Regions from separate parts of the Planococcus sp. 11815 genome, predicted to be linked through region 1. Evidence: a T-box and tRNA genes for the amino acid it is inferred to sense, from the RefSeq annotation. Region 1 holds a T-box; the other regions hold tRNA genes.

Region 1 (10,195 bases):
ACCGAAACCACTCTCCTCTACCAACCAGTGGTCCCCCACACGGCGGATGTCCGGGCGTACGTTATCGACAAGGAAATCGTCGGTGCGGTCAAACGCAGCGCCACTGATTCATTCAAAGCGAATTATTCGCTCGGCGCTACCGCTGAACGCTTTGAGCTGACAGCCGTACAGCGGCAAGATATTAAAAAAATTGCCAAGGCATTGGAAAGTGATTATATCGGTATCGATTTTTTGCTGTTGGAAGACGGCCGCCATCTGTTCAACGAACTCGAAGACCCAGTCGGCGCCCGCTCCTTTTATCAAACTCACGACGACAATATCGCCGAACTTTTGGCAAAACATTTCACGAAATTGGATCAAAATTATCCATTCCGTGACAGCGACCGGAACTAAATGAGGTTATTACCCAGTTATGAATTGAACTAGGATCATTTTTCCGACATTCAAAATCAATGACCTATCTAAGTATTTGGAGAAGCGTTCGCTCGTAAACCCTTCTGCTCAATAATGCTACGCATTACTTTCGCAAAGATAAGGTCTCCCGTAGGTCGACCTTATCTTTCCAGTGGATCAGCGAGACGACCGAGACCCCGCAGGCCACAGTGGCGGCTGAGGAGGCTTGGGCGCGAGCCCAGGGAAAGCGAGTGATAAGCTTCGGAAAACACGGCTTCCTAGCTTTCTTGACAAGCTGAAAAAAGCGATTCCCATTTAAAGGGAGTCGCTTTTTGCTATTACAGATTCTTCAATTCTTCCATGCGTTTTTCAACGGTCGCGTGCTTCTCGAGGTAATCCGCTTCTTTCTTGCGTTCCTCTGCCACTACCGCTTCCGGTGCTTTCGACACAAAGCGTTCGTTCGACAACTTGCCTTGGACGAGCTTGACTTCTTTCGCCCATTTATCGAGTTCTTTTTGCAGGCGTTTCAACTCTTCTTCGATGTCGATCAAGCCTTCGAGCGGCATGAACAATTCCGCTCCGGACACGACCGCTGACATCGATTTCTCTGGTGCTTCGATGTTGTGGCCGATCGTCAACGTCTCCGGGTTGCAGAAACGTTCGATATACGCTGCGTTTTCTTCGAGCACCGATAAAGTTGTTTCGTCTTTCGCGCTGATCGTCATCGGCACTTTCTTGCTCATCGGCGTCTGGACTTCGGCACGGATTGTGCGGACCGAACGGATAACGTCCATCAATAGCTTCATGCTGTCAGCTTTCTTGTTGTCGCTAAGTTCAGCGTTCACTGTCGGCCAAGCCGCAATCGTGATCGATTCGCCTTCTGTCGGCAAGTTCTGCCAGATTTCTTCCGTGATAAACGGCATGAACGGGTGAAGCAAGCGCATCGTGTTATCGAGCACATAAGCGAGAACGGAACGCGTCATCGCTTTCGCTTGTTCATCTTCCCCGTACAATGGCAATTTCGCCATTTCGATGTACCAGTCACAGAAATCATCCCAGATGAAGTTATAAAGCAGGCGCCCGACTTCCCCGAACTCGTAGCGTTCCGCAAGGCCTGTCACTTGCTCGATCGTTTCGTTGAGGCGCGTCAAGATCCATGTGTCCGCCACGGATTTCTCGCCAGACAAATCGATATCTTTGTGCTCCATGCCTTCCATGTTCATCATCGCAAAGCGCGAGGCGTTCCATATTTTATTGGCAAAGTTCCAAACCGATTCGACTTTGTCATTCGAGTAGCGCAAGTCCTGTCCTGGAGATGATGCCGTTGCCAGGAAGTAGCGCAGGGAATCTGCGCCGTATTCTGCGATAACGTCCATCGGGTCGACGCCGTTGCCCAGAGATTTCGACATTTTGCGGCCTTCTGCATCCCGTACAAGGCCGTGGATGAGCACGTCTTTGAACGGTTTCTCGCCAGTGAATTCAAGCGCCTGGAAAATCATGCGCGATACCCAGAAATTGATGATGTCATAGCCCGTCACGAGTGCATCGGTCGGGTAGTAACGGCTCAATTCATCATTTTCTTCCGGCCAGCCGAGTGTCGAAAATGGCCATAGTGCGGATGAGAACCACGTATCAAGAACATCTTCATCTTGCGTCCAGTTTTCCGCATCAGCCGGTGCCTCGTGGCCGACATAGATTTCACCGGTTTCGTTATGGTACCAAGCCGGGATCTGATGGCCCCACCACAATTGACGCGAGATGCACCAATCGCGGATGTTTTCCATCCAGTGCAAATAAGTTTTTTCGAAACGGTCCGGCACGAAATTGACGCCGTCGTCGCTCTTTTGGCTATCGACCGCTTTTTTGGCGAGTGGCTGCATGTCGACGAACCATTGCGTCGACAGATACGGTTCGACGACCGCACCGCTGCGCTCGGAATGCCCGACCGAGTGAAGGTGGTCTTCAATTTTAAATAGCACGTCCATGTCCTGTAAATCTTTTATGATCGCTTTGCGGCATTCAAAGCGGTCCATGCCTTCATATTTTCCGGCGTTTTCGTTCATCGATCCGTCTTCGTGCATGATGAGAACGCGTTCTAAATTATGGCGATTGCCGATTTCGAAGTCGTTCGGGTCATGGGCAGGCGTGATTTTCACGGCGCCGCTTCCAAATTCGCGATCCACGTAATCGTCGGCAACAATTTCAATTTCACGGCCGATGATTGGCAAGATGACCTTTTTGCCGATCAAATGCTGATAGCGTTCATCTCTCGGGTGGACCGCGACTGCCGTATCGCCGAGCATCGTCTCAGGGCGAGTCGTCGCGATTTCGATATGACCGGAACCATCAGCCAGCGGATAGCGCATATGATAGAACGCACCTTGTACGTCTTTGTAGATAACTTCGATATCCGAGATCGCCGTTTTTGTTGCCGGGTCCCAGTTGATGATGTATTTGCCGCGGTAAATCAATTTTTTCTCGTACAGTTTCACGAATACTTCACGCACCGCTTTTGACAAGCCTTCGTCCAATGTGAAACGCTCGCGTGAATAATCGAGGCCTAGGCCAAGCATCGACCATTGCTGGCGGATATGTCCAGCGTATTCTTCTTTCCATTTCCACGATTCTTCAAGGAACGCTTCGCGGCCCATATCGTGGCGTGAACGGCCTTCTTCTTTCAGCTTGCCTTCGACTTTCGCCTGTGTCGCGATGCCGGCATGGTCCATACCAGGAAGCCACAAGGCGTCATAGCCCTGCATGCGCTTCATGCGCGTCATGATGTCTTGCAAAGTCGTATCCCACGCATGCCCTAAGTGAAGTTTGCCCGTGACGTTTGGCGGCGGGATAACGATCGTATACGGCGTTTTGCCGCTTTCCGGTTTCGCTTCGAAGAATTTATTGTCCACCCACCAGTCGTAACGCCCTTGTTCGATTGCTTGCGGTTCGTATTTCGTTGATAATTGCTTGCTCATCCAAATTCCTCCTCTTGGCCAACATTCGGCTCTGTTTACTGTCGAACTTGAAAATGAATACAAAAAAACTCCTGTCGTCTCGTAAAGGACGAAGGAGTTTTTCGCGGTACCACCTTTATACACAGGCAGAATTCGCCTGGCTCTCAAGTTCGATAACGGATTCGCATCCGGTTCCCGCTACTCATTTCACGGCAACTGCTCCGAGGTGACATTCAAATGCGGAACATGAAAGCCTCTCACCACTCGGCTCCCTCTCTGAAATGTCCCGGACACTTTACTATCCTCATCAACGCATCAATATCCTGTTAAGCTTATTGTACTCAATAGCCTGATTTAGCGTCAAGCTTTTTCACGTAGTGAGACACGAGCGGCGCCGCAACGAGCAGGATAAAGAACAGCCGGAATAGATGGAAGCTCGTCACCAGCGGCACATCGGCTCCTGCCTCGAGCGCGGTAATCGTCATCTCCGCCATGCCGCCCGGGGCTGCACTCAAGAAAAAGTCGAGGAATAGATACTCCGGCAATAGCAGTTCCAATCCGTAGGCAAGACCTGCTGAAAACGCGATGAGCAGTATGGTATTGAGGAGCACCGCCCCTGCAATCCGCCCGTCCAAGGAATCGCCGAGCTTTTCCATCGACAAGCCGAGATGCGTCCCGATCAACACTTGCGCGATGACGACGACAAGACTCGGCAGATCGACCAAATCACTACCTGTCAAAGTCTGGACGACCGCCATCGCAAGAACCGGCGCCATCAATTCACGCGCTGGAAAAGAAATGCGCTTCATGATCCAGTACAATACATAGCCGAAGACGAGCGCGATACCGAATGCATATGGTGAGAAACGGAAGCCTGCCTCCACGATATCACCAGGCGCACGGCCCGACAGCAATCCTGCTGCGAGCGGCACGGTGAAGACAATGAGCAGGATGCGGAAGGTCTGCATGACCGACACGATCGTTACATTAGCGGATTTCACTTCTTCAGAAATGAGCACCATCTGCGACAAGCCGCCCGGCATCGAGCCAAGCAAGGCCGTCGACATCGTCACGCGCGTCATGCGCTGGAATAACAAGCCGAGCCCTAAGGAAAATGCGACGACCGCGATGGTCATGATGAACATATATGGCAGATCCGCCGCCATCAACAATACAGACTCCTGCGTAAAAGCTGCGCCGATCTGGACGCCGAGCAACAAAAGCCCGAGCGTCCGGAACACTTTCGGCCAGTGGAACTTCATATCGGTCACTTGACGCAAAATAAGAAAAGCCGCCATCGGGCCTAATAGCCAAGGCAGGAACAAGCCGGTCAAGCTGAACAAAAAGCCAGCGCCAAGCGCGATGGCCAAAGTTATAAGAAAACTTTTCAATGCGTTACCAACTTTCACTAATTAAAATTACCATTAGTTTTATATTACCAGACTATTAGATAGAAAATGAACTTTTCAAAAATATGGAAGCGTATTAGATTTGAGAATATCGATTGAAGCAACTCCGAATCAGCTTTTTTATCATGGTATGTACGTAATAAAATTAAACTCTGAATAAAACAACGATATGGTTTATTTTACATAGAGAGATGGAGCGGAAGGGGCCGACTCCTGGAGGAATAGCGAGACAATTGAGACCCTGCAGGAACGTAGTGACGAAGCGGCTCAATGCGAGCCCTCCGGAAAGCGTGCCCCTGAAGCGTAATCTCCAAACCCCACACTCTCTATTATTAATGCACAAGCCATGATTAAAATTTAACTCAACTACAAAAAAACGCCCCCAAAAGCCATTCATAATGGCCTTCAAGGACGGTTTGTTTCATTTATCTCGCTAGTTTCGCAAACACATTATGGAATGCTTGCACTGTGCGTTCGATATGTTCAGGTGTATGGGCAGTCGAAAGGAACATGCCTTCAAACTGGGATGGTGGCAAGTAAATGCCTTCTTCCGCCATCAAACGATAATACTCCGCAAACAATTCGAGGTCGGAACTCGAAGCCGTTTCAAAGTTCGTCACTTCCTCATTCGTGAAGAAGAAGCCGATCATCGAGCCTGCACGGTTGACCGTATGCGGGATATTGTATTTTTCAGCCGCTTCGCGGAAACCTTTTTCGAGCTGGTCACCACGTTCAACGAATGTTTCGTAGCTCGCTTCGTTCAAGCGCGACAAAGTCTCAAAGCCTGCACGCATCGCGAGCGGGTTTCCGGACAGTGTGCCCGCCTGGTAGATCGAGCCGCTCGGTGCGACTTGCTCCATGATTTCGCGCTTGCCGCCGAATGCGCCGACAGGCAAGCCGCCGCCGATGACTTTGCCGAGGCATGTCATGTCCGGCGTGACACTGTAATGGCCTTGTGCACAATTATAGCCGACGCGGAAGCCAGTCATGACTTCATCAAAGATCAAAACGGTGCCGTTTTCATGCGTCAAGTTGCGCAGCTCTTGAAGGAATCCTTCGGCTGGCGGGACGACACCCATATTGCCGGCAACCGGCTCGACGATCACAGCCGCCAAGTCATCGCCGAATTCCTGGAATGCTAGACGCACGCTTTCCAAATCGTTATAAGGAACCGTGATCGTGTTTTTTGCCACAGATTCAGGAACGCCTGGTGAATCCGGCAAGCCGAGTGTCGCAACGCCAGATCCTGCTTTGATCAATAGACTATCGCCGTGGCCATGGTAACAGCCTTCGAATTTCAAGATTTTGTTGCGGCCAGTATAGCCACGTGACACGCGCAATGCGCTCATCGTCGCTTCTGTACCGGACGATACCATACGGACCATTTCAATTGACGGCACGCGCTCTTGGACGAGTTTTGCCATATCGTTTTCAAGGGTCGTTGGTGTGCCAAATGAAGTGCCAAGTGTTGCCTGTTCCTGGATGGCTTTCACCACTTCAGGATGGGCATGGCCCAGAATCAGCGGGCCCCAAGACAAGACGTAATCGATATACGTATTGCCGTCGACGTCCGTAATGGTCGCGCCGCTGCCGGATTGCATGAAAATCGGGTCCATATTGACCGATTTAAATGCTCGCACCGGGCTGTTGACGCCGCCTGGCATCAATGTTTTCGCTTCTTCGAATGCTTGTTTAGAGTGTTCGTATCCCATCTTATTTCCCCTCCAGCCAGCGTACCGCGTCTTTTGCGTGGTACGACATCAGAATATCTGCGCCCGCACGTTTCATGCTGAGCAAAGTTTCAAGGACGATTTTCTCTTCATCGACCCACCCGTTTAGTGCGGCTGCTTTAACCATTGCGTATTCGCCGGACACATTGTAAGCGACGATGGGGATGTCAAAGTTATCACGTACTTCGCGGATGATATCAAGATAAGACAATGCCGGTTTGACGATCATGAAATCTGCGCCTTCATTGACGTCAGATGACGCTTCACGAAGTGCTTCCATGCGGTTTGCAGGGTCCATTTGGTAGGTTTTGCGGTCGCCAAATTGAGGCGTAGAATGCGCCGCTTCGCGGAACGGGCCGTAGTAAGCGGAAGCATATTTCACGCCGTATGACATGATCGGAATATGGCTGAATCCGGCTTCATCAAGACCGTAGCGGATTGCCGCAACAAACCCGTCCATCATGTTCGATGGCGCGATGATGTCTGCCCCTGCTTTCGCTTGGGATACCGCAGTGCGTGCCAACAAGTCGAGCGACTCGTCATTCAAGATGACGCCGTCTTCGATAACGCCGCAATGGCCATGGTCAGTATATTGACATAGGCACGTATCGGCGATAACAACGAGTTCCGGATGGCGCTGTTTGGCAAAACGAATCGCTTCTTGTGTAATCGCGTGGTCATGATAAGCTTGCGAACCGACCGGGTCTTTGTCTTTCGGAACACCGAAAAGAATGACGGACGGAATGCCGAGCTCGACCACTTCATCCAATTCTTCGCCAAGGCGGTCGATTGAAAAATGATAAACGCCTGGCATTGAGGAGATTTCTTTTTTATAGTCTTCTCCTTCCACAACAAAAATCGGATAAATGAAATCCTCTTTTTGAACAGAAGTTTCACGGACCATTGCACGAAGATTCGCAGAACCGCGCAAACGGCGGTGGCGATCGAATTTCAAATCTTTCATAAGTTGCAACTTCCTTTCGCTATTGTCTGGATGATTTCAAGATACGTATAAGTTTCAGGGCGGAAATGAACTTCTCCCCCTGCTTCTTTAATCGCTCGTTCGGTGATGTGCCCAATCGCGGCAGTCTTGATGTCCTTGAAATTTCCGCCCGCATCCGTGTAAGCGGAAACTGCTGAAGGGCTGGCGAAAATAATCGTGACATCTGACATCCCGGCGAGCGCTTGTGCATTGCTGCTCTTTTTGACGGTATCGTAGACGGTCCATTCATCGATCGCAAGCGGCATCGACAAAATCGTGTCTTTGGCGAGTGCCCCCCGGACAAACAAACAGCGTTCCTTGCCGGCGATGTCCGGAAATTCCCGAACAAAGACATCGGCACTGAACGTTGATGGGATGAAGTCGACCGTATAGCCGTGTTCTTCTAGCATTTCAGCGGTCTTGTCGCCGACAGCCGCTATTTTCGCGTTCGTTTCGGGATGCAGTTTGCAAAAAGCTTCTGCGCTATTGCGGCTCGTGAAAATAAGCCAGCCGTAGCGCCCGAAATCAGGCGCATCCGTTTTTCGAAGCACCGTTTCGATCAACGGAAAATATTCCACTTGCGCCCCGTTCTGCAGCGCCAGCTCTGCCGCTTCTTTCGGCAGCCGGCTGCCGGTAAAAATGATGACCGGTTTTTTCTTACACATTGCTTTCGGCGATGACACGCTGGATCAAATCATATCCGCCTTGTGCACTGATTTTTTCAGCTACGATACGGCCCGCTTCAATCGGGTCTTTGCCGGCCGCTGATTCTTTATACACTTGGTCGCCTTCTGGAGCTGAGATTAATCCTGTGAACGAAATTTCATCACCTGAAACCGTTGCGTATCCCGCAATCGGCACTTGGCAGCTGCCGTTCATGTCTTTCAGAAATTTACGTTCCGCCGTGACGGCAAGTTCTGTTTTTTTATCGTTCACTTTTGCGAGTTCCGCAAGAAGCTCTTCATCGTCTTCACGGCATTCGATAGCCAGTGCGCCTTGGCCGATCGCCGGCAGGCAGTCTTCTGTATCCATGAATTCAGTGACGATGTCATCGCCCCAGCCCATGCGTTTCAATCCGGCTGCTGCCAAGATGATGGCATCGAAATCCCCTGCATGGAGCTTCGCGAGGCGTGTATCGATATTTCCGCGAATCCACTGGACATCGAGGTCCGGGCGTAGTAAAAGAAGCTGCGAGCTCCGGCGTAAGCTGCTTGTGCCTACTACAGCGCCGACTGGCAGATCCATTAATTTCACATGATCATTCGCGATGAATGCATCGCGCGGGTCTTCACGGTCCGGGATACAGCCAATGACAAAACCTTCGGGAAGAACAGCCGGCATGTCTTTCATGCTGTGGACGGCAAAATCGATTTCCTTGGCATAAAGCGCCTGCTCGATTTCTTTCACGAACAGCCCTTTGCCTCCCACTTTCGACAATTGGACATCCAGGATGCGGTCGCCTTTAGTGACGATCTCTTTGATCTCGAATTCAAACGGCGCACCTGCCGCTTTCATTTTCTCGATGAATTGGTTGGTTTGCGTCAACGCAAGCTTGCTTCTTCTTGACCCTACAATGATTTTTCTCAACTGAATCCTACCTTTCTATTAATACCAAAAATGAAATTCCGATAACCGGCTGCCGAAAAAGAAATTAAGCAGCAATAACAAAAATGCATACAAATGGGCCCAGGCATAATTCATGCCATTCAAGTTCCCCCGCCGGTGACGCCATAGAATGAAGCTATAGACAATCAACAGGATGAACGAACCCACAATTTTTACATCTAAAATGGAAAATTCCTCCAACGATACCACTGCCCATTGGAAGCCGAGAACGAGCGAGACAAACAGCATCGGGATCCCGACCAGGATGGAAATGGTCATGCCCTGTTCGGTCTGCCCGAGTGACGGCAAGCTGCTCCATTGCTTTGTCCATTTTTTCTGCTTCAACAGCCTGTATAACAGCAAGTGAAGCGCGGAGAAGACGAACGACAGAGAAAACGCCGCATAGGACAGGATAGCGAACGTGATGTGGATGAACAACAACTCCGACACCAAGGCTTCCCCGACCGGCGACCGTTCAATCTGGACCGGCGCAAAAGTATGGATAACCATAAAGATGAATCCGATGATATTGATCAAAAATACCGCAAAGTCGAAGCGGTAGAAAATCCGCAAGACGAGCGATAGCGTAACCAATAGCCACGCATAGAAATAAATGCCTTCAAACAAAGTCAGTACCGGGAAGCGCTGCGTCTCTATGATATAGAGCACCAGGAACACGGTCTGCAATAACCACACGGCCCCAAGAAGTGACATGGCGATCCGGATGGCTTTTTTCGTAGTATATAAATAATCGACAAAATAAAAGACAAGGCTGATAGCATATAGTATAACCATAGCTTCATGCAGCCTTGCCATTGTTATATCAGCCATCCTATTCCCCTTCGTTTCCATAATTAAAGGCGTTTCGCCTCTACATTTTAACATATAGATTCGAAAACGCCTCATTATAAGATAGCTCTATCCCGCTTTCGCGGCCCAGTTGGGTCATTTACGGCGATGGAGATGAAAATCCACGCCAAGTGGAAATGCTTTTATACAGTATAGCCTGGATTTTCTTGTCCTTGCAGTGCTTCTTGCTGTTTTTCAAGACGTGCACGCTCCGCTTTTTGGCGCGTCGCAAGCGCTTGTTTTTCACGCTGCTCTTCAACTTCATCTTCAATGCCG
Region 2 (10,195 bases), 1.2 Mb from region 1:
TTCCGAATATTTATTCATTTTTTCTTCCAGTGATTTTTTCACTTCCGGCCATTCACGATCAATGATGGAATAGACAATGGCATCTCTTGGTTCACCTGTCGAGCGGATTCGTTCGTTGCGCAAATGCCCTTCTTTCACCGCTCCTATCCGTTCGATCGATTTTTGGGAACGGATATTTTCAGCATCGGTTTTGAACTGGACGCGGATCATCTCCCGTTCTTCGAAGCAATAGCCTAGCAGCGCATGTTTGACGGCCGTATTGACATGGGTGCGCTGTGCTTTTTCGCTATAGAAAGTCGCTCCAATTTCACAACTCTTGTTCGTATCGTCAATCGAATAAATGCGGGTGGTGCCGACAATCTCACCACTTTCCGGAAGCTCCACGGCAAATACCAGGACATTGGATTGGTTCATTCCAGCCGATAACCACGCTTCTAAATCTTCGAAACGTTCCACCTTAGTCAGCATATATTCGAAGATGTCCGGTGTATAAAGCGCCCATAATGCCTCAAAATCCTCACGTTTCAGCAAACGAAGCCGAATATTACGCTGTTCAATATACATATCCATCCCCTCCTTATCTGCAGTATACCAGTGCATCCGTCAAATTCGCCATTTTCAATAAAACTATCGCTTCTTCAACTCACCGGAAATAAACCGATTGCACACGGCTCAAAAAATCTTTCTCCAGTTCCCCCATGCTGAGGGACAGGAAATACGTCGCAACAGTGGGCAACGGGAACAAGTCAAAACGCGCTTCCATCAAACGCCCTTCAATCAGCTCACGGCGCACCATCGACTTCGGCAAAAATGAAACGCCGAGCCCTTCCTGGATAAACTTTTTCGCAATATAGGCCTGCGTCACTTTCATCGTACGGATGCCCGGCAGCTGCACGCGCAATTTCACCAGCAGCTCTTCCCAAAAAACGGGATGATGATGCGTGAAGATAAAGTTCCGCTGCAATACCTCTTCTCCCGAAACCACTGGGCCCCGTTCATCATCATAAGCATCCCTCGGCACAATGAGCAGTAAAGGATCTTCATAAACCACTTCATGGAGAATCACTCGTTTTACCGGCAGCAAAGCCGATATGCCAGCAGACACTTCCCCGCTCTCTACCAGTACTTCAATCGCTTCCGACTCTTCCACACGAATAACCAGCTCAAGGTCCGGATGTGCTTTCGTAAACGACTTTAGGATATATGGCAGCACCGTCTCTGCCATTAACGGAGAGATTGCGATGGTCCATTTTCGCCGGTAGCCTTGGGCAAATGATTGAAGCTCATCGGCTGTCGAATCGAATTTTTCTATCAATGTTTCTGTCTGCTGTTTAAAATGGCGCCCTTCCTCAGTTAACAACACACGGTTCTTGATGCGATCGAACAAGCGAATCCCCAAATACTCTTCCAATTGCCGAATATGCACCGTCACACTCGGCTGTGACAGCATCAAGCGTTCGGACGTCTTACGGAAATTCAAGGTTTCCGCAGCATCTGCAAAGGTTCTCAGCCATTGCATCTCCATTTCATATCTCCTTTCAATTAGTTTTTTTAATTATCTTAATTATAAATCTTTAATTTTCATAATTAAAGCTGCAACTTATACTTGAAAAAAAGGAGGAATTTCCATGTTTCAAAAAGGCCTTAAAGGCATTGTCGCCGTTCAAACTGCCATTGCATCTGTCGAAGGGGATAAGGGTGAACTCCGTTACCGTGGAAAATTGGTCAATGAAGTAATTGTAGGAAAAAACTTCGAACAAACAGCTTACTTTCTCTGGCATGGCCATCATGCTTCAAAAGAAGAACTCGCAAGCCTCACGGAACAATTAAAATCCTATCGTCGTTTGCCGAATTATCTCATGAGTATCACACAGGCCCTGCCAAAAGAGACTTCGTTGATGGACGGAATGCGGACCCTCGTCTCGGCTTATCAGCATGCCGAATTCAAAGAATTGGCGAGCCAACAGCAAGCCATTGCCCTTACTGCTGCACTTCCGGTAATGACGGCTCTTCTATACCGGCAAAGCACCGGACAGGAATTCGTCACGCCAAGAAGCGACCTGGGCCATACTGCAAACTATCTATGGATGATCAAAGGGCAAGTACCGACACACGCACAAACTGAAGCCTTGGAAACCTATTTGAACTTAACGATGGAACACGGCATGAATGCATCCACTTTTGCTGGCCGTGTCACCATTTCCACCGAATCCGACTTAAGCGCTGCCATCGTTTCTGCAATCGGTACGATGAAGGGTCCTTTACATGGAGGCGCTCCGTCCGGTGTGCTTGAATTGCTTGATGAAATCCAGTATCCCGAAAGGATTAATCCAGTCATTGAACAAAAACTGGCACAAGGTGAGAAAATCATGGGCTTCGGTCACCGTGTATATCGTACAGAAGATCCGCGCGCTATTCTGCTCCGTGAAAAATGCCAGCAGCTGCAGCAAGAAGACCCTTGGCTGAACCTTGCAGTCATAGCCGAAAATAAAATCACCCAATTGCTAAATGAACGAAAACCAGGACGTGCCCTTTATACCAATGTAGAATTTTATGCAGCAGCGATTATGAGGTCCATTCAAATGCCGCCTGAACTATTCACCCCAACCTTCAGCATCGCACGGATCGTCGGCTGGACTGCCCATGCCATCGAACAGCAGCACGATAACGTGATTTTCCGGCCACAATCGGAATATATCGGAAACTAAAAAAAGCCCGTATCCAATTGAATGGATACGGGCTTTTTACACATGGATTGCACATGGAACAATGGAGCCTAGGGGGCTCGAACCCCTGACCTCGACGCTGCCAGCGTCGCGCTCTCCCAGCTGAGCTAAGGCCCCGCGCGAAAAATGCGCAAAGATAAATGAGCCATGAAGGATTCGAACCTTCGACCCTCTGATTAAAAGTCAGATGCTCTACCAACTGAGCTAATGGCTCAAAATAAAAAATGGCTGGGGTACCTGGATTCGAACCAGGGCATGACGGGATCAAAACCCGTTGCCTTACCGCTTGGCTATACCCCAAAGCAATAAAAAACTGGTGGTGGGGGGCAGATTCGAACTGCCGAACCCGAAGGAGCGGATTTACAGTCCGCCGCGTTTAGCCACTTCGCTACCCCACCGTTATTCGATTAATAGCCTAAATGGATACATGGTGGAGGATGACGGGATCGAACCGCCGACCCTCTGCTTGTAAGGCAGATGCTCTCCCAGCTGAGCTAATCCTCCGTGAATGGTGACCCCTACGGGATTCGAACCCGTGTTACCGCCGTGAAAGGGCGGTGTCTTAACCGCTTGACCAAGGGGCCTTACAAAAAAATTATAAAGAAAACAGTTTCCGATGTAAAGAAACTTTAATGAATCAAAAGCTTCCAACCGGGTTCGAACCGGTGACCTCTTCCTTACCATGGAAGCACTCTACCTGCTGAGCTATGGAAGCAAGGTAAAAGGAAATCTCGGTACAAAGTAAAAAAAGATGATTGCCCAGCGACGTCCTACTCTCACAGGGGGAAACCCCCAACTACCATCGGCGCAAAAGAGCTTAACTTCCGTGTTCGGGATGGGAACGGGTGTGGCCTCTTTGCCATCATCACTGGACTCTTGAGCTTGTTCGCTCAAAACTGGATAAATCGACATTGTGGGAAACTTGCGTTTCAGTTTGTTGGTTAAGTCCTCGATCGATTAGTATTCGTCAGCTGCACGTGTCGCCACGCTTCCACCCCGAACCTATCTACCTCATCGTCTTTGAGGGATCTTACTTGCTTGCGCAATGGGAAATCTCATCTTGAGGGGGGCTTCGTGCTTAGATGCTTTCAGCACTTATCCCGGCCACACATAGCTACCCAGCGATGCTCTTGGCAGAACAACTGGTACACCAGCGGTGTGTCCATCCCGGTCCTCTCGTACTAAGGACAGCTCCTCTCAAATTTCCTGCGCCCGCGACGGATAGGGACCGAACTGTCTCACGACGTTCTGAACCCAGCTCGCGTACCGCTTTAATGGGCGAACAGCCCAACCCTTGGGACCGACTACAGCCCCAGGATGCGATGAGCCGACATCGAGGTGCCAAACCTCCCCGTCGATGTGGACTCTTGGGGGAGATAAGCCTGTTATCCCCGGGGTAGCTTTTATCCGTTGAGCGATGGCCCTTCCATGCGGAACCACCGGATCACTAAGTCCGTCTTTCGACCCTGCTCGACCTGTCCGTCTCGCAGTCAAGCTCCCTTGTGCCTTTACACTCTGCGAATGATTTCCAACCATTCTGAGGGAACCTTTGAGCGCCTCCGTTACTCTTTAGGAGGCGACCGCCCCAGTCAAACTGCCCGCCTGACACTGTCTCCCAAGCCGCTAAGGCTTGTGGGTTAGAAGTTCAATACAACCAGGGTAGTATCCCACCGACGCCTCCCCCGAAGCTGGCGCTCCGGGTTCTCTGGCTCCTACCTATCCTGTACAAGTTGCACCAAAATTCAATATCAGGCTACAGTAAAGCTCCACGGGGTCTTTCCGTCCTGTCGCGGGTAACCTGCATCTTCACAGGTACTATAATTTCACCGAGTCTCTCGTTGAGACAGTGCCCAGATCGTTACGCCTTTCGTGCGGGTCGGAACTTACCCGACAAGGAATTTCGCTACCTTAGGACCGTTATAGTTACGGCCGCCGTTTACTGGGGCTTCGGTTCGCACCTTCGCTTGCGCTAAGCACTCCCCTTAACCTTCCAGCACCGGGCAGGCGTCAGCCCCTATACGTCACCTTACGGTTTTGCAGAGACCTGTGTTTTTGCTAAACAGTCGCCTGGGCCTATTCACTGCGGCTCTCTCGGGCTATTCACCCTACCAGAGCACCCCTTCTCCCGAAGTTACGGGGTCATTTTGCCGAGTTCCTTAACGAGAGTTCACTCGCTCACCTTAGAATTCTCTTCTCGCCTACCTGTGTCGGTTTGCGGTACGGGCACCTCCCGCCTCGCTAGAGGCTTTTCTTGGCAGTGTGAAATCAGGGACTCTGAGGTTAAACCTCTTGCCATCACTGCTTGATGTACATAGAAACGGGATTTGCCTCGTTTCTCATCTCACAACTTGGACGTGCACAACCAACGGCACGCTCACCCTATCCTTCTGCGTCCCCCCATTACTCAAACGGCGGGGAGGTGGTACAGGAATATCAACCTGTTGTCCATCGTCTACGCCTATCGGCCTCGACTTAGGTCCCGACTAACCCTGAGCGGACGAGCCTTCCTCAGGAAACCTTAGGCATTCGGTGGACGGGATTCTCACCCGTCTTTCGTTACTCATACCGGCATTCTCACTTCTAAGCGCTCCACCAGTCCTTCCGGTCTGACTTCAACGCCCTTAGAACGCTCTCCTACCACGGACATCTACGATGTCCATCCACAGCTTCGGTAATCCGTTTAGCCCCGGTACATTTTCGGCGCAGTGTCACTCGACCAGTGAGCTATTACGCACTCTTTAAATGATGGCTGCTTCTAAGCCAACATCCTGGTTGTCTAAGCAACGCCACATCCTTTTCCACTTAACGGATATTTGGGGACCTTAGCTGGTGGTCTGGGCTGTTTCCCTCTTGACTACGGATCTTATCACTCGCAGTCTGACTCCCAAGCATAAATCACTGGCATTCGGAGTTTGTCTGAATTCGGTAACCCGGGATGGGCCCCTAGTCCAAACAGTGCTCTACCTCCAGGATTCTCTTCTTGAGGCTAGCCCTAAAGCTATTTCGGAGAGAACCAGCTATCTCCAGGTTCGATTGGAATTTCTCCGCTACCCACACCTCATCCCCGCACTTTTCAACGTGCGTGGGTTCGGGCCTCCAGTAAGTGTTACCTTACCTTCACCCTGGACATGGGTAGATCACCTGGTTTCGGGTCTACAACTGCATACTCACTCGCCCTATTCAGACTCGCTTTCGCTGCGGCTCCGGCTTCTCACCTTAACCTTGCATGCAATCGTAACTCGCCGGTTCATTCTACAAAAGGCACGCTATCACCCATTAACGGGCTCTAACTACTTGTAGGCACACGGTTTCAGGATCTATTTCACTCCCCTTCCGGGGTGCTTTTCACCTTTCCCTCACGGTACTGGTTCACTATCGGTCACTAGGGAGTATTTAGCCTTGGGAGATGGTCCTCCCGGATTCCGACGGAATTTCTCGTGTTCCGCCGTACTCAGGATCCACTCTGGAGGGAACGAACTTTCAGCTACGGGGCTATTACCCTATCTTGCGGACCGTTCCAGGTCGCTTCGCTTAATCCGTTCCTTTGTAACTCCGTATAGAGTGTCCTACAACCCCAGAAGGCAAGCCTTCTGGTTTGGGCTGATCCCGTTTCGCTCGCCGCTACTTGGGGAATCGCATTTGCTTTCTCTTCCTTCAGGTACTTAGATGTTTCAGTTCCCTGAGTCTGCCTTCTCATGTGCTATGTATTCACACATGGATACTGCTCCATTACGAACAGTGGGTTTCCCCATTCGGAAATCCCCGGATCCCAGCTCACTTACAGCTCCCCGAGGCATATCGGTGTTAGTGCCGTCCTTCTTCGGCTCCTAGTGCCAAGGCATCCACCGTGCGCCCTTATTAACTTAACCACTGAATGGTCAAAAAAAATAAGTTGATCGCAAAGCGATCACGCTACTTGATGCTTGTTTCTTAATCAATGTCGATCTATCCAGTTTTCAAAGAACAAGTTTGAAAGTCAATCCTTGCGGAGTGAACCTTCAAAACTGAACGCAAAACGTCAACCCGATTCGTGAGAATCGGTTCCGATATTATCCTTAGAAAGGAGGTGATCCAGCCGCACCTTCCGATACGGCTACCTTGTTACGACTTCACCCCAATCATCTGTCCCACCTTCGGCGGCTGGCTCCCGTAAGGGTTACCCCACCGACTTCGGGTGTTACAAACTCTCGTGGTGTGACGGGCGGTGTGTACAAGGCCCGGGAACGTATTCACCGCGGCATGCTGATCCGCGATTACTAGCGATTCCGGCTTCATGCAGGCGAGTTGCAGCCTGCAATCCGAACTGAGAACGGTTTTCTGGGATTGGCTCCCCCTCGCGGGTTTGCAGCCCTTTGTACCGTCCATTGTAGCACGTGTGTAGCCCAGGTCATAAGGGGCATGATGATTTGACGTCATCCCCACCTTCCTCCGGTTTGTCACCGGCAGTCACCTTAGAGTGCCCAACTGAATGCTGGCAACTAAGATCAAGGGTTGCGCTCGTTGCGGGACTTAACCCAACATCTCACGACACGAGCTGACGACAACCATGCACCACCTGTCACCGCTGTCCCCGAAGGGAAAGCCTAGTCTCCTAGGCGGTCAGCGGGATGTCAAGACCTGGTAAGGTTCTTCGCGTTGCTTCGAATTAAACCACATGCTCCACCGCTTGTGCGGGCCCCCGTCAATTCCTTTGAGTTTCAGCCTTGCGGCCGTACTCCCCAGGCGGAGTGCTTAATGCGTTAGCTGCAGCACTAAGGGGCGGAAACCCCCTAACACTTAGCACTCATCGTTTACGGCGTGGACTACCAGGGTATCTAATCCTGTTTGCTCCCCACGCTTTCGCGCCTCAGCGTCAGTTACAGACCAGAAAGTCGCCTTCGCCACTGGTGTTCCTCCACATCTCTACGCATTTCACCGCTACACGTGGAATTCCACTTTCCTCTTCTGCACTCAAGTCCCCCAGTTTCCAATGACCCTCCACGGTTGAGCCGTGGGCTTTCACATCAGACTTAAAGGACCGCCTGCGCGCGCTTTACGCCCAATAATTCCGGACAACGCTTGCCACCTACGTATTACCGCGGCTGCTGGCACGTAGTTAGCCGTGGCTTTCTGGTGAGGTACCGTCAAGGTACCAGTAGTTAGTTGGTACTTGTTCTTCCCTCACAACAGAGTTTTACGATCCGAAAACCTTCTTCACTCACGCGGCGTTGCTCCGTCAGACTTTCGTCCATTGCGGAAGATTCCCTACTGCTGCCTCCCGTAGGAGTCTGGGCCGTGTCTCAGTCCCAGTGTGGCCGATCACCCTCTCAGGTCGGCTACGCATCGTGGCCTTGGTGAGCCGTTACCTCACCAACTAGCTAATGCGCCGCGGGCCCATCCTGCAGTGACAGCCGAAACCGTCTTTCCGTGCAGCCCCATGAGAGGCCGCAAACTATTCGGTATTAGCACCGGTTTCCCGGAGTTATCCCGATCTGCAGGGCAGGTTGCCCACGTGTTACTCACCCGTCCGCCGCTAAGATAATGGAGCAAGCTCCACTATCTCCGCTCGACTTGCATGTATTAGGCACGCCGCCAGCGTTCGTCCTGAGCCAGGATCAAACTCTCCATTATAGAGTAGTATTGATTGCTCAATAGTTGCTGGCGTATCGCCGTCCCGAAAGACGCGCGATTCGCTTGATCTGCCGAAGCTGATCAGTACGTTTGCCGCGATCACTCGCGACTGTATTGTTGACGTTTTGCTGTTCAGTTTTCAAGGTTCATGTTTGCTGTCGTTCCTGACGACTTTTATTATATTAAAGCATGTTTAAATATATGTCAACGGATTTACCAAACTTTTTTCAAAAGAACTTTTCAGCTTCTTAAAATCTATTCAAAACATCCTCTAAACCCTATAGGTAAAGCGTTTCTTGCTGCAGACGAAAAAGTCATTTAAAACAAAAAATCCCGCTCCCTGCCCTAGAGGCAGAAAGCGGGACTTTTCTGAAAAATCATTTCTTTCCTTCAGCAGCCTGTGCTTTTCTCGCAGCCCGGCGAGCTTCAAGTTTCAAACGGTCCTCTTCAGACTTCTCGTTATACTTCGGCAAGGCAAGAAGTTGGTAAGCGTTCACTGCAAGCAATGGGAACAACAACAAGGTTACCCAGCTGTCTACATTACCCGCTCTTACCATTAAAGCCGGCAGCCATTCCAGTGTCGTAACGACAATCATGAAAAACAACGCTGAAATGAATGCTGACTTCGCTGTCCATTTCGCTTTGAAGTACGCTGTTGTGAGCGATACTGCCAATAAAATGAATAGCAGTGTTCCATAAAGGAATCCTTGCCCGCCCGTCTCGACGTTCGGCAGGAAACGGAACACAATCAAGTCGAAGATGACGATGGCGATGATCAAGAGCTGTACCCAATTCCATAGCCGCAGCGAGCGGAACATATTATGGCCGAACTGGTGAATCGTCAAATAGGCGAAGAAGCCCATCTGCGCAATCAAGCTCATGGTGAGTCCGACGACAATCATCCAGACAAAGCCCGCGATGAATTCTCCCCATTGCCCATTCCGTGCAGCTTCGGCGAAGACATCGTTCCAGCGGATGAAAATTCCGAGAAGCCCGGTAATCCCTCCGCCTATCAATAATGCAGTCAATGCAAACTTAACCCAATTTCGTATAGTCACGTATATTGCCTCCGTTAATTTAAAGTTCCTTTCGATTGTATCAACAAACCCTTCTATCTGCAGGAGGAGTTGTGAACAAACCTTGAAAGTCTTTTACTGCCTATATAAAAATCCGGAAACCGAAAGCCGGTTTCCGGATAGTATGTTTTATTGCTTGTTCTCTTTATTCGCGAATTGCTGGAGGACTTGTTGGGCAATCTCTCCATAAATCTTTCCGGTTGGGTGATCTTCTGCGTAGACAGATGGAGCGAAATCATTTTCATCCCAGTCCGGCTGGCCAAGCGGAATCTGTCCGAGCAATGGAGATTGTAATTCTTCAGCGAGCTTTGCCCCGCCGCCTTTTCCGAAGATGTATTCTTTTTTGCCGGATCCTTGGCTTTCAAACCACGACATGTTCTCGACGACTCCCAATACTTCGTGATTGGTTTGCAAAGCCATCGCTCCTGCACGTGCTGCTACAAATGCTGCGGTTGGATGCGGCGTTGTGACGACAATTTCTTTAGAAGCAGGAAGCATTTGGTGGATATCGAGTGCGACATCCCCTGTCCCTGGCGGCAAGTCCAATAGTAGGTAATCAAGATCTCCCCACTCCACATCGCGGAAGAACTGGTCCAAAACTTTCCCGAGCATTGGGCCACGCCATACGACAGGCATATTGTCTTCGACGAAGAAGCCCATGGAAATCACTTTGACGCCGAAGCGCTCGACCGGGATGATCGTATCGCCACGGACAACCGGTGCTTTATCGATGCCCATCATGTCCGGCACACTGAAGCCGTAGATATCTGCGTCAACGAGCCC
Region 3 (10,195 bases), 1.3 Mb from region 1:
GTTGAAAAGTGCGGGGATGAGGTGTGGGTAGCGGAGAAATTCCAATCGAACCTGGAGATAGCTGGTTCTCTCCGAAATAGCTTTAGGGCTAGCCTCAAGAAGAGAATCCTGGAGGTAGAGCACTGTTTGGACTAGGGGCCCATCCCGGGTTACCGAATTCAGACAAACTCCGAATGCCAGTGATTTATGCTTGGGAGTCAGACTGCGAGTGATAAGATCCGTAGTCAAGAGGGAAACAGCCCAGACCACCAGCTAAGGTCCCCAAATATCCGTTAAGTGGAAAAGGATGTGGCGTTGCTTAGACAACCAGGATGTTGGCTTAGAAGCAGCCATCATTTAAAGAGTGCGTAATAGCTCACTGGTCGAGTGACACTGCGCCGAAAATGTACCGGGGCTAAACGGATTACCGAAGCTGTGGATGGACATCGTAGATGTCCGTGGTAGGAGAGCGTTCTAAGGGCGTTGAAGTCAGACCGGAAGGACTGGTGGAGCGCTTAGAAGTGAGAATGCCGGTATGAGTAACGAAAGACGGGTGAGAATCCCGTCCACCGAATGCCTAAGGTTTCCTGAGGAAGGCTCGTCCGCTCAGGGTTAGTCGGGACCTAAGTCGAGGCCGATAGGCGTAGACGATGGACAACAGGTTGATATTCCTGTACCACCTCCCCGCCGTTTGAGTAATGGGGGGACGCAGAAGGATAGGGTGAGCGTGCCGTTGGTTGTGCACGTCCAAGTTGTGAGATGAGAAACGAGGCAAATCCCGTTTCTATGTACATCAAGCAGTGATGGCAAGAGGTTTAACCTCAGAGTCCCTGATTTCACACTGCCAAGAAAAGCCTCTAGCGAGGCGGGAGGTGCCCGTACCGCAAACCGACACAGGTAGGCGAGAAGAGAATTCTAAGGTGAGCGAGTGAACTCTCGTTAAGGAACTCGGCAAAATGACCCCGTAACTTCGGGAGAAGGGGTGCTCTGGTAGGGTGTTAAAGCCCGAGAGAGCCGCAGTGAATAGGCCCAGGCGACTGTTTAGCAAAAACACAGGTCTCTGCAAAACCGTAAGGTGACGTATAGGGGCTGACGCCTGCCCGGTGCTGGAAGGTTAAGGGGAGTGCTTAGCGCAAGCGAAGGTGCGAACCGAAGCCCCAGTAAACGGCGGCCGTAACTATAACGGTCCTAAGGTAGCGAAATTCCTTGTCGGGTAAGTTCCGACCCGCACGAAAGGCGTAACGATCTGGGCACTGTCTCAACGAGAGACTCGGTGAAATTATAGTACCTGTGAAGATGCAGGTTACCCGCGACAGGACGGAAAGACCCCGTGGAGCTTTACTGTAGCCTGATATTGAATTTTGGTGCAACTTGTACAGGATAGGTAGGAGCCAGAGAACCCGGAGCGCCAGCTTCGGGGGAGGCGTCGGTGGGATACTACCCTGGTTGTATTGAACTTCTAACCCACAAGCCTTAGCGGCTTGGGAGACAGTGTCAGGCGGGCAGTTTGACTGGGGCGGTCGCCTCCTAAAGAGTAACGGAGGCGCTCAAAGGTTCCCTCAGAATGGTTGGAAATCATTCGCAGAGTGTAAAGGCACAAGGGAGCTTGACTGCGAGACGGACAGGTCGAGCAGGGTCGAAAGACGGACTTAGTGATCCGGTGGTTCCGCATGGAAGGGCCATCGCTCAACGGATAAAAGCTACCCCGGGGATAACAGGCTTATCTCCCCCAAGAGTCCACATCGACGGGGAGGTTTGGCACCTCGATGTCGGCTCATCGCATCCTGGGGCTGTAGTCGGTCCCAAGGGTTGGGCTGTTCGCCCATTAAAGCGGTACGCGAGCTGGGTTCAGAACGTCGTGAGACAGTTCGGTCCCTATCCGTCGCGGGCGCAGGAAATTTGAGAGGAGCTGTCCTTAGTACGAGAGGACCGGGATGGACACACCGCTGGTGTACCAGTTGTTCTGCCAAGAGCATCGCTGGGTAGCTATGTGTGGCCGGGATAAGTGCTGAAAGCATCTAAGCACGAAGCCCCCCTCAAGATGAGATTTCCCATTGCGCAAGCAAGTAAGATCCCTCAAAGACGATGAGGTAGATAGGTTCGGGGTGGAAGCGTGGCGACACGTGCAGCTGACGAATACTAATCGATCGAGGACTTAACCAACAAACTGAACATGCGTTTCCAATGTCGATTTATCCGGTTTTGAAAGAACAAGAATTTTTGTCTCCGGGCAAAAAAAGACTTGTAAAACTCGCCAGAGTTGGTATAATAAGACTTGTCTTTCAAAAACCTTATAGTCCAGTGATGATGGCAAAGAGGCCACACCCGTTCCCATCCCGAACACGGAAGTTAAGCTCTTTTGCGCCGATGGTAGTTGGGGGTTTCCCCCTGTGAGAGTAGGACGTCGCTGGGCATACATACGGAGGATTAGCTCAGCTGGGAGAGCATCTGCCTTACAAGCAGAGGGTCGGCGGTTCGATCCCGTCATCCTCCACCATTTTCACTCCATGCCGGAGTAGCTCAACTGGTAGAGCAACTGACTTGTAATCAGTAGGTTGAGGGTTCAAGTCCTTTCTCCGGCACCACTCATGTTTGAGCCATTAGCTCAGTTGGTAGAGCATCTGACTTTTAATCAGAGGGTCGAAGGTTCGAATCCTTCATGGCTCACCATTTTAATTTCATAATTGCCACGCGGGTGTGGCGGAACTGGCAGACGCACTAGACTTAGGATCTAGCGCCTTCGGGCGTGGGGGTTCGACTCCCTTCACCCGCACCAAGCGGAAGTAGTTCAGTGGTAGAACGCCACCTTGCCAAGGTGGAGGTCGCGGGTTCGACCCCCGTCTTCCGCTCCAATTTTTTATCTGTCCAATGCCCCGCCGGGGTGGCGGAACTGGCAGACGCACAGGACTTAAAATCCTGCGGTAGGTGACTACCGTACCGGTTCGATTCCGGTCCTCGGCACCAACTGTTTTATCAAATTTTATATTATGCGCCCGTAGCTCAATTGGATAGAGTACTTGACTACGAATCAAGCGGTTAGAGGTTCGAGTCCTCTCGGGCGCGCCATATTTTTGTCATCATCCTATTTAGTCGGGAAGTAGCTCAGCTTGGTAGAGCACTTGGTTTGGGACCAAGGGGTCGCAGGTTCGAATCCTGTCTTCCCGACCACTTTATGGGGCCTTAGCTCAGCTGGGAGAGCGCCTGCCTTGCACGCAGGAGGTCAGCGGTTCGATCCCGCTAGGCTCCACCATTTATTCCATTGAACCTTGAAAACTGAACAGCAAAACGTCAACAATACAGTCGCGAGTGATCGCGGCAAACGTACTGATCAGCTTCGGCAGATCAAGCGAATCGCGCGTCTTTCGGGACGGCGATACGCCAGCAACTATTGAGCAATCAATACTACTCTATAATGGAGAGTTTGATCCTGGCTCAGGACGAACGCTGGCGGCGTGCCTAATACATGCAAGTCGAGCGGAGATAGTGGAGCTTGCTCCATTATCTTAGCGGCGGACGGGTGAGTAACACGTGGGCAACCTGCCCTGCAGATCGGGATAACTCCGGGAAACCGGTGCTAATACCGAATAGTTTGCGGCCTCTCATGAGGCTGCACGGAAAGACGGTTTCGGCTGTCACTGCAGGATGGGCCCGCGGCGCATTAGCTAGTTGGTGAGGTAACGGCTCACCAAGGCCACGATGCGTAGCCGACCTGAGAGGGTGATCGGCCACACTGGGACTGAGACACGGCCCAGACTCCTACGGGAGGCAGCAGTAGGGAATCTTCCGCAATGGACGAAAGTCTGACGGAGCAACGCCGCGTGAGTGAAGAAGGTTTTCGGATCGTAAAACTCTGTTGTGAGGGAAGAACAAGTACCAAGTAACTACTGGTACCTTGACGGTACCTCACCAGAAAGCCACGGCTAACTACGTGCCAGCAGCCGCGGTAATACGTAGGTGGCAAGCGTTGTCCGGAATTATTGGGCGTAAAGCGCGCGCAGGCGGTCCTTTAAGTCTGATGTGAAAGCCCACGGCTCAACCGTGGAGGGTCATTGGAAACTGGGGGACTTGAGTGCAGAAGAGGAAAGTGGAATTCCACGTGTAGCGGTGAAATGCGTAGAGATGTGGAGGAACACCAGTGGCGAAGGCGACTTTCTGGTCTGTAACTGACGCTGAGGCGCGAAAGCGTGGGGAGCAAACAGGATTAGATACCCTGGTAGTCCACGCCGTAAACGATGAGTGCTAAGTGTTAGGGGGTTTCCGCCCCTTAGTGCTGCAGCTAACGCATTAAGCACTCCGCCTGGGGAGTACGGCCGCAAGGCTGAAACTCAAAGGAATTGACGGGGGCCCGCACAAGCGGTGGAGCATGTGGTTTAATTCGAAGCAACGCGAAGAACCTTACCAGGTCTTGACATCCCGCTGACCGCCTAGGAGACTAGGCTTTCCCTTCGGGGACAGCGGTGACAGGTGGTGCATGGTTGTCGTCAGCTCGTGTCGTGAGATGTTGGGTTAAGTCCCGCAACGAGCGCAACCCTTGATCTTAGTTGCCAGCATTCAGTTGGGCACTCTAAGGTGACTGCCGGTGACAAACCGGAGGAAGGTGGGGATGACGTCAAATCATCATGCCCCTTATGACCTGGGCTACACACGTGCTACAATGGACGGTACAAAGGGCTGCAAACCCGCGAGGGGGAGCCAATCCCAGAAAACCGTTCTCAGTTCGGATTGCAGGCTGCAACTCGCCTGCATGAAGCCGGAATCGCTAGTAATCGCGGATCAGCATGCCGCGGTGAATACGTTCCCGGGCCTTGTACACACCGCCCGTCACACCACGAGAGTTTGTAACACCCGAAGTCGGTGGGGTAACCCTTACGGGAGCCAGCCGCCGAAGGTGGGACAGATGATTGGGGTGAAGTCGTAACAAGGTAGCCGTATCGGAAGGTGCGGCTGGATCACCTCCTTTCTAAGGATAATATCGGAACCGATCTTCGGATCGGGTTGACGTTTTGCGTTCAGTTTTGAAGGTTCAGGAATCAACTCTGTTGATTTGTGTTTCTTCTATATAATAGATGATTTCTCAAGAGGGCCTATAGCTCAGCTGGTTAGAGCGCACGCCTGATAAGCGTGAGGTCGGTGGTTCGAGTCCACTTAGGCCCACCATATTTCCTCTTAGGGGCCTTAGCTCAGCTGGGAGAGCGCCTGCCTTGCACGCAGGAGGTCAGCGGTTCGATCCCGCTAGGCTCCACCAATACTTGTTCTTTGAAAACTGGATAGATCGACATTGATTAAGAAACAAGCATCAAGTAGCGTGATCGCTTTGCGATCAACTTATTTTTTTTGACCATTCAGTGGTTAAGTTAATAAGGGCGCACGGTGGATGCCTTGGCACTAGGAGCCGAAGAAGGACGGCACTAACACCGATATGCCTCGGGGAGCTGTAAGTGAGCTGTGATCCGGGGATTTCCGAATGGGGAAACCCACTGTTCGTAATGGAGCAGTATCCATGTGTGAATACATAGCACATGAGAAGGCAGACTCAGGGAACTGAAACATCTAAGTACCTGAAGGAAGAGAAAGCAAATGCGATTCCCCAAGTAGCGGCGAGCGAAACGGGATCAGCCCAAACCAGAAGGCTTGCCTTCTGGGGTTGTAGGACACTCTATACGGAGTTACAAAGGAACGGATTAAGCGAAGCGACCTGGAACGGTCCGCAAGACAGGGTAATAGCCCCGTAGCTGAAAGTTCGTTCCCTCCAGAGTGGATCCTGAGTACGGCGGAACACGAGAAATTCCGTCGGAATCCGGGAGGACCATCTCCCAAGGCTAAATACTCCCTAGTGACCGATAGTGAACCAGTACCGTGAGGGAAAGGTGAAAAGCACCCCGGAAGGGGAGTGAAATAGATCCTGAAACCGTGTGCCTACAAGTAGTTAGAGCCCGTTAATGGGTGATAGCGTGCCTTTTGTAGAATGAACCGGCGAGTTACGATTGCATGCAAGGTTAAGGTGAGAAGCCGGAGCCGCAGCGAAAGCGAGTCTGAATAGGGCGAGTGAGTATGCAGTTGTAGACCCGAAACCAGGTGATCTACCCATGTCCAGGGTGAAGGTAAGGTAACACTTACTGGAGGCCCGAACCCACGCACGTTGAAAAGTGCGGGGATGAGGTGTGGGTAGCGGAGAAATTCCAATCGAACCTGGAGATAGCTGGTTCTCTCCGAAATAGCTTTAGGGCTAGCCTCAAGAAGAGAATCCTGGAGGTAGAGCACTGTTTGGACTAGGGGCCCATCCCGGGTTACCGAATTCAGACAAACTCCGAATGCCAGTGATTTATGCTTGGGAGTCAGACTGCGAGTGATAAGATCCGTAGTCAAGAGGGAAACAGCCCAGACCACCAGCTAAGGTCCCCAAATATCCGTTAAGTGGAAAAGGATGTGGCGTTGCTTAGACAACCAGGATGTTGGCTTAGAAGCAGCCATCATTTAAAGAGTGCGTAATAGCTCACTGGTCGAGTGACACTGCGCCGAAAATGTACCGGGGCTAAACGGATTACCGAAGCTGTGGATGGACATCGTAGATGTCCGTGGTAGGAGAGCGTTCTAAGGGCGTTGAAGTCAGACCGGAAGGACTGGTGGAGCGCTTAGAAGTGAGAATGCCGGTATGAGTAACGAAAGACGGGTGAGAATCCCGTCCACCGAATGCCTAAGGTTTCCTGAGGAAGGCTCGTCCGCTCAGGGTTAGTCGGGACCTAAGTCGAGGCCGATAGGCGTAGACGATGGACAACAGGTTGATATTCCTGTACCACCTCCCCGCCGTTTGAGTAATGGGGGGACGCAGAAGGATAGGGTGAGCGTGCCGTTGGTTGTGCACGTCCAAGTTGTGAGATGAGAAACGAGGCAAATCCCGTTTCTATGTACATCAAGCAGTGATGGCAAGAGGTTTAACCTCAGAGTCCCTGATTTCACACTGCCAAGAAAAGCCTCTAGCGAGGCGGGAGGTGCCCGTACCGCAAACCGACACAGGTAGGCGAGAAGAGAATTCTAAGGTGAGCGAGTGAACTCTCGTTAAGGAACTCGGCAAAATGACCCCGTAACTTCGGGAGAAGGGGTGCTCTGGTAGGGTGTTAAAGCCCGAGAGAGCCGCAGTGAATAGGCCCAGGCGACTGTTTAGCAAAAACACAGGTCTCTGCAAAACCGTAAGGTGACGTATAGGGGCTGACGCCTGCCCGGTGCTGGAAGGTTAAGGGGAGTGCTTAGCGCAAGCGAAGGTGCGAACCGAAGCCCCAGTAAACGGCGGCCGTAACTATAACGGTCCTAAGGTAGCGAAATTCCTTGTCGGGTAAGTTCCGACCCGCACGAAAGGCGTAACGATCTGGGCACTGTCTCAACGAGAGACTCGGTGAAATTATAGTACCTGTGAAGATGCAGGTTACCCGCGACAGGACGGAAAGACCCCGTGGAGCTTTACTGTAGCCTGATATTGAATTTTGGTGCAACTTGTACAGGATAGGTAGGAGCCAGAGAACCCGGAGCGCCAGCTTCGGGGGAGGCGTCGGTGGGATACTACCCTGGTTGTATTGAACTTCTAACCCACAAGCCTTAGCGGCTTGGGAGACAGTGTCAGGCGGGCAGTTTGACTGGGGCGGTCGCCTCCTAAAGAGTAACGGAGGCGCTCAAAGGTTCCCTCAGAATGGTTGGAAATCATTCGCAGAGTGTAAAGGCACAAGGGAGCTTGACTGCGAGACGGACAGGTCGAGCAGGGTCGAAAGACGGACTTAGTGATCCGGTGGTTCCGCATGGAAGGGCCATCGCTCAACGGATAAAAGCTACCCCGGGGATAACAGGCTTATCTCCCCCAAGAGTCCACATCGACGGGGAGGTTTGGCACCTCGATGTCGGCTCATCGCATCCTGGGGCTGTAGTCGGTCCCAAGGGTTGGGCTGTTCGCCCATTAAAGCGGTACGCGAGCTGGGTTCAGAACGTCGTGAGACAGTTCGGTCCCTATCCGTCGCGGGCGCAGGAAATTTGAGAGGAGCTGTCCTTAGTACGAGAGGACCGGGATGGACACACCGCTGGTGTACCAGTTGTTCTGCCAAGAGCATCGCTGGGTAGCTATGTGTGGCCGGGATAAGTGCTGAAAGCATCTAAGCACGAAGCCCCCCTCAAGATGAGATTTCCCATTGCGCAAGCAAGTAAGATCCCTCAAAGACGATGAGGTAGATAGGTTCGGGGTGGAAGCGTGGCGACACGTGCAGCTGACGAATACTAATCGATCGAGGACTTAACCAACAAACTGAACATGCGTTTCCAATGTCGATTTATCCAGTTTTGAGCGAACAAGCTCAAGAGTCCAGTGATGATGGCAAAGAGGCCACACCCGTTCCCATCCCGAACACGGAAGTTAAGCTCTTTTGCGCCGATGGTAGTTGGGGGTTTCCCCCTGTGAGAGTAGGACGTCGCTGGGCAAGTAGAAAGGCCGTTACCGGTTCATTCCGGTAGCGGTCTTTTTTGTATTTCAAATTAAAAAAAGGATTGAAAATATAGTATAAAGGGAAAAAAGAACTGAGGTGAAAACTTATGAAAGCTGGTTATTACAAAGTGAAAACGGTCGAGAAAAGAACAGCATTATTAGTTTCATTAAAAGATTCTGCTGAACAATATACTTACCCCATTGCAGATTTTACTCATGATGTAAATAAAGGGGATATAGTAGAAGTTTGGCAAGAAGGCACCCGTTGGAGAACCAAGTATGTCGAAGAAAAAACTCGTTCGGTATCTAGTCATACTAAAGATTTTATGAAACGGATGATGGACGAAGAATGAGGAGTCTCGGGATATTCTACCCGAGACTTTTTCTATCTCAAACTAAGTATTTGATATCCGTAAAACGCTTATGTATAATTAAGTCAAATATAGTCAAAGTCAATCATTAGCGCATTTAAACGCTAAAGAGGTGAAAGCGATGCGGAATATTTCAGATATAATTGAAGGTTATTTAAAAGAGATTATCGAAATAAGCGGTAAGGATCATATTGAAATTAAACGAAGTGAGGTTGCTGAGAAATTTCAATGTGTTCCATCCCAAATTAATTATGTGATAAATACCAGATTCACATTAGATCGTGGATACTTAGTTGAAAGTAAGCGTGGTGGCGGAGGATATATTCGTATTAAGAAAGTACGCCTTCATAAGAAGTCAGATTTAATTGCTCAAATTATTAATAGGCTTGAAACTGGTGCTTCACAAACCATGGCCGAAGATATTGTGTGGAGGCTTTTAAGTGAAGATGTTATATCAAAGCGTGAAGCTAAATTGATTTTGAGTGCCATTGATCGTTCTACTCTCGGGCTGCCTCTTCCTGTACGAGATGAAGTACGAGCGCGGATTCTAGTGGCAATGCTGTTTACTATTCAATATGAGTCGAACGGGCAAGGAGTGATCAAGTGATTTGTGAACAATGTGGAGAACGGCCAGCTACAGTCATCGTGAAGCAAAACCAGCAGGGCCATTTAACAGAAAGACACCTCTGTCACGTTTGCGCGGCAGAAAATCATAATATCAGTTTTTCTTTTGACCAAGACCCAATGGCGATCCATAATCTATTAGCTAATTGGTTTCCGAAGCAGCAAGCCGCTGTGAGTCCTGTAAGAAAGGAAGTTCCAGCTTGCCCGTCTTGTGGATTTACTTTCCAAAAGTTTTTGAGTCTTGGTAAATTCGGCTGTGCTGAGTGTTATAGCACTTTCTCACCTCAGTTAATTGAGATTTTGAAACGAGTGCAAAATGGAAATACAGAACACACAGGGAAGATTCCTGCTTCTTATGGAACGACGTTGAAAATTAAAAAAGAAATTGAAGAATTGAGAAAGCAAATGCAGGCTGCGATACAAGATGAGAACTTTGAAGAAGCTGCAAGGCTACGAGATCAAGTAAAGGCCTTGAATGAAAAGCTTGAAGGAGGTGGGGACGTTGGCGATTGACCGTTTCCTTCAACCCCGTGCGAGCAGTTGGATGGCTAATAACGGTGAACATGTTGATATAGCTATGAGTACGAGAATCCGATTGGCACGGAATTTAGACGAGTTTAAATTTCCATATGCATTTTCCGAGGATGAGGCGTTGAAAGTTGATAAAGCCGTTTCCTCGGTATTACTGGATAAGGGAAAGGAAGTTGGATACGGGTTTACTCATATCAATATTGAGGAATTAAATGACCTGCAGCGTGAA

Evidence for each region. The T-box of region 1 lies ahead of M1Q06_RS07180 (valine--tRNA ligase). A T-box ahead of a tRNA ligase gene usually reads a tRNA of that ligase, here a tRNA-Val.
Region 2: it has a tRNA-Val gene. The T-box ahead of M1Q06_RS07180 (valine--tRNA ligase) is inferred to sense a tRNA for this amino acid. The anticodon was not compared.
Region 3: it has a tRNA-Val gene. The T-box ahead of M1Q06_RS07180 (valine--tRNA ligase) is inferred to sense a tRNA for this amino acid. The anticodon was not compared.

What each region holds. Positions count from the first base shown of each region.
Region 1 covers NZ_CP096991.1:1,399,804-1,409,998, reverse strand. Annotated here, with positions in the region: gene M1Q06_RS07185 (ATP-grasp domain-containing protein) at 1-393, shown strand, start outside; gene M1Q06_RS07180 (valine--tRNA ligase) at 732-3,365, opposite strand; T-box leader at 3,447-3,664, opposite strand; gene M1Q06_RS07175 (AbrB family transcriptional regulator) at 3,686-4,735, opposite strand; gene hemL (glutamate-1-semialdehyde 2,1-aminomutase) at 5,179-6,465, opposite strand; gene hemB (porphobilinogen synthase) at 6,467-7,447, opposite strand; gene M1Q06_RS07160 (uroporphyrinogen-III synthase) at 7,444-8,148, opposite strand; gene hemC (hydroxymethylbilane synthase) at 8,123-9,052, opposite strand; gene ccsA (cytochrome c biogenesis protein CcsA) at 9,071-9,901, opposite strand; gene hemA (glutamyl-tRNA reductase) at 10,063-10,195, opposite strand, start outside.
Region 2 covers NZ_CP096991.1:159,370-169,564, reverse strand. Annotated here, with positions in the region: gene M1Q06_RS00920 (GNAT family N-acetyltransferase) at 1-564, opposite strand, end outside; gene M1Q06_RS00915 (LysR family transcriptional regulator) at 644-1,525, opposite strand; gene M1Q06_RS00910 (citrate synthase/methylcitrate synthase) at 1,629-2,708, shown strand; tRNA gene M1Q06_RS00905 (tRNA-Ala) at 2,771-2,843, opposite strand; tRNA gene M1Q06_RS00900 (tRNA-Lys) at 2,868-2,940, opposite strand; tRNA gene M1Q06_RS00895 (tRNA-Gln) at 2,952-3,026, opposite strand; tRNA gene M1Q06_RS00890 (tRNA-Tyr) at 3,041-3,124, opposite strand; tRNA gene M1Q06_RS00885 (tRNA-Val) at 3,155-3,230, opposite strand; tRNA gene M1Q06_RS00880 (tRNA-Glu) at 3,236-3,310, opposite strand; tRNA gene M1Q06_RS00875 (tRNA-Thr) at 3,369-3,441, opposite strand; rRNA gene rrf (5S ribosomal RNA) at 3,484-3,599, opposite strand; rRNA gene M1Q06_RS00865 (23S ribosomal RNA) at 3,664-6,595, opposite strand; rRNA gene M1Q06_RS00860 (16S ribosomal RNA) at 6,786-8,336, opposite strand; gene M1Q06_RS00855 (KinB-signaling pathway activation protein) at 8,714-9,394, opposite strand; gene M1Q06_RS00850 (Mrp/NBP35 family ATP-binding protein) at 9,542-10,195, opposite strand, start outside.
Region 3 covers NZ_CP096991.1:87,816-98,010, forward strand. Annotated here, with positions in the region: rRNA gene M1Q06_RS00395 (23S ribosomal RNA) at 1-2,142, shown strand, start outside; rRNA gene rrf (5S ribosomal RNA) at 2,277-2,392, shown strand; tRNA gene M1Q06_RS00405 (tRNA-Val) at 2,401-2,476, shown strand; tRNA gene M1Q06_RS00410 (tRNA-Thr) at 2,489-2,564, shown strand; tRNA gene M1Q06_RS00415 (tRNA-Lys) at 2,574-2,649, shown strand; tRNA gene M1Q06_RS00420 (tRNA-Leu) at 2,671-2,755, shown strand; tRNA gene M1Q06_RS00425 (tRNA-Gly) at 2,757-2,831, shown strand; tRNA gene M1Q06_RS00430 (tRNA-Leu) at 2,855-2,943, shown strand; tRNA gene M1Q06_RS00435 (tRNA-Arg) at 2,969-3,045, shown strand; tRNA gene M1Q06_RS00440 (tRNA-Pro) at 3,071-3,147, shown strand; tRNA gene M1Q06_RS00445 (tRNA-Ala) at 3,154-3,229, shown strand; rRNA gene M1Q06_RS00450 (16S ribosomal RNA) at 3,389-4,939, shown strand; tRNA gene M1Q06_RS00455 (tRNA-Ile) at 5,060-5,136, shown strand; tRNA gene M1Q06_RS00460 (tRNA-Ala) at 5,149-5,224, shown strand; rRNA gene M1Q06_RS00465 (23S ribosomal RNA) at 5,327-8,259, shown strand; rRNA gene rrf (5S ribosomal RNA) at 8,320-8,435, shown strand; gene M1Q06_RS00475 (hypothetical protein) at 8,548-8,793, shown strand; gene M1Q06_RS00480 (CtsR family transcriptional regulator) at 8,933-9,418, shown strand; gene M1Q06_RS00485 (UvrB/UvrC motif-containing protein) at 9,415-9,948, shown strand; gene M1Q06_RS00490 (protein arginine kinase) at 9,938-10,195, shown strand, end outside.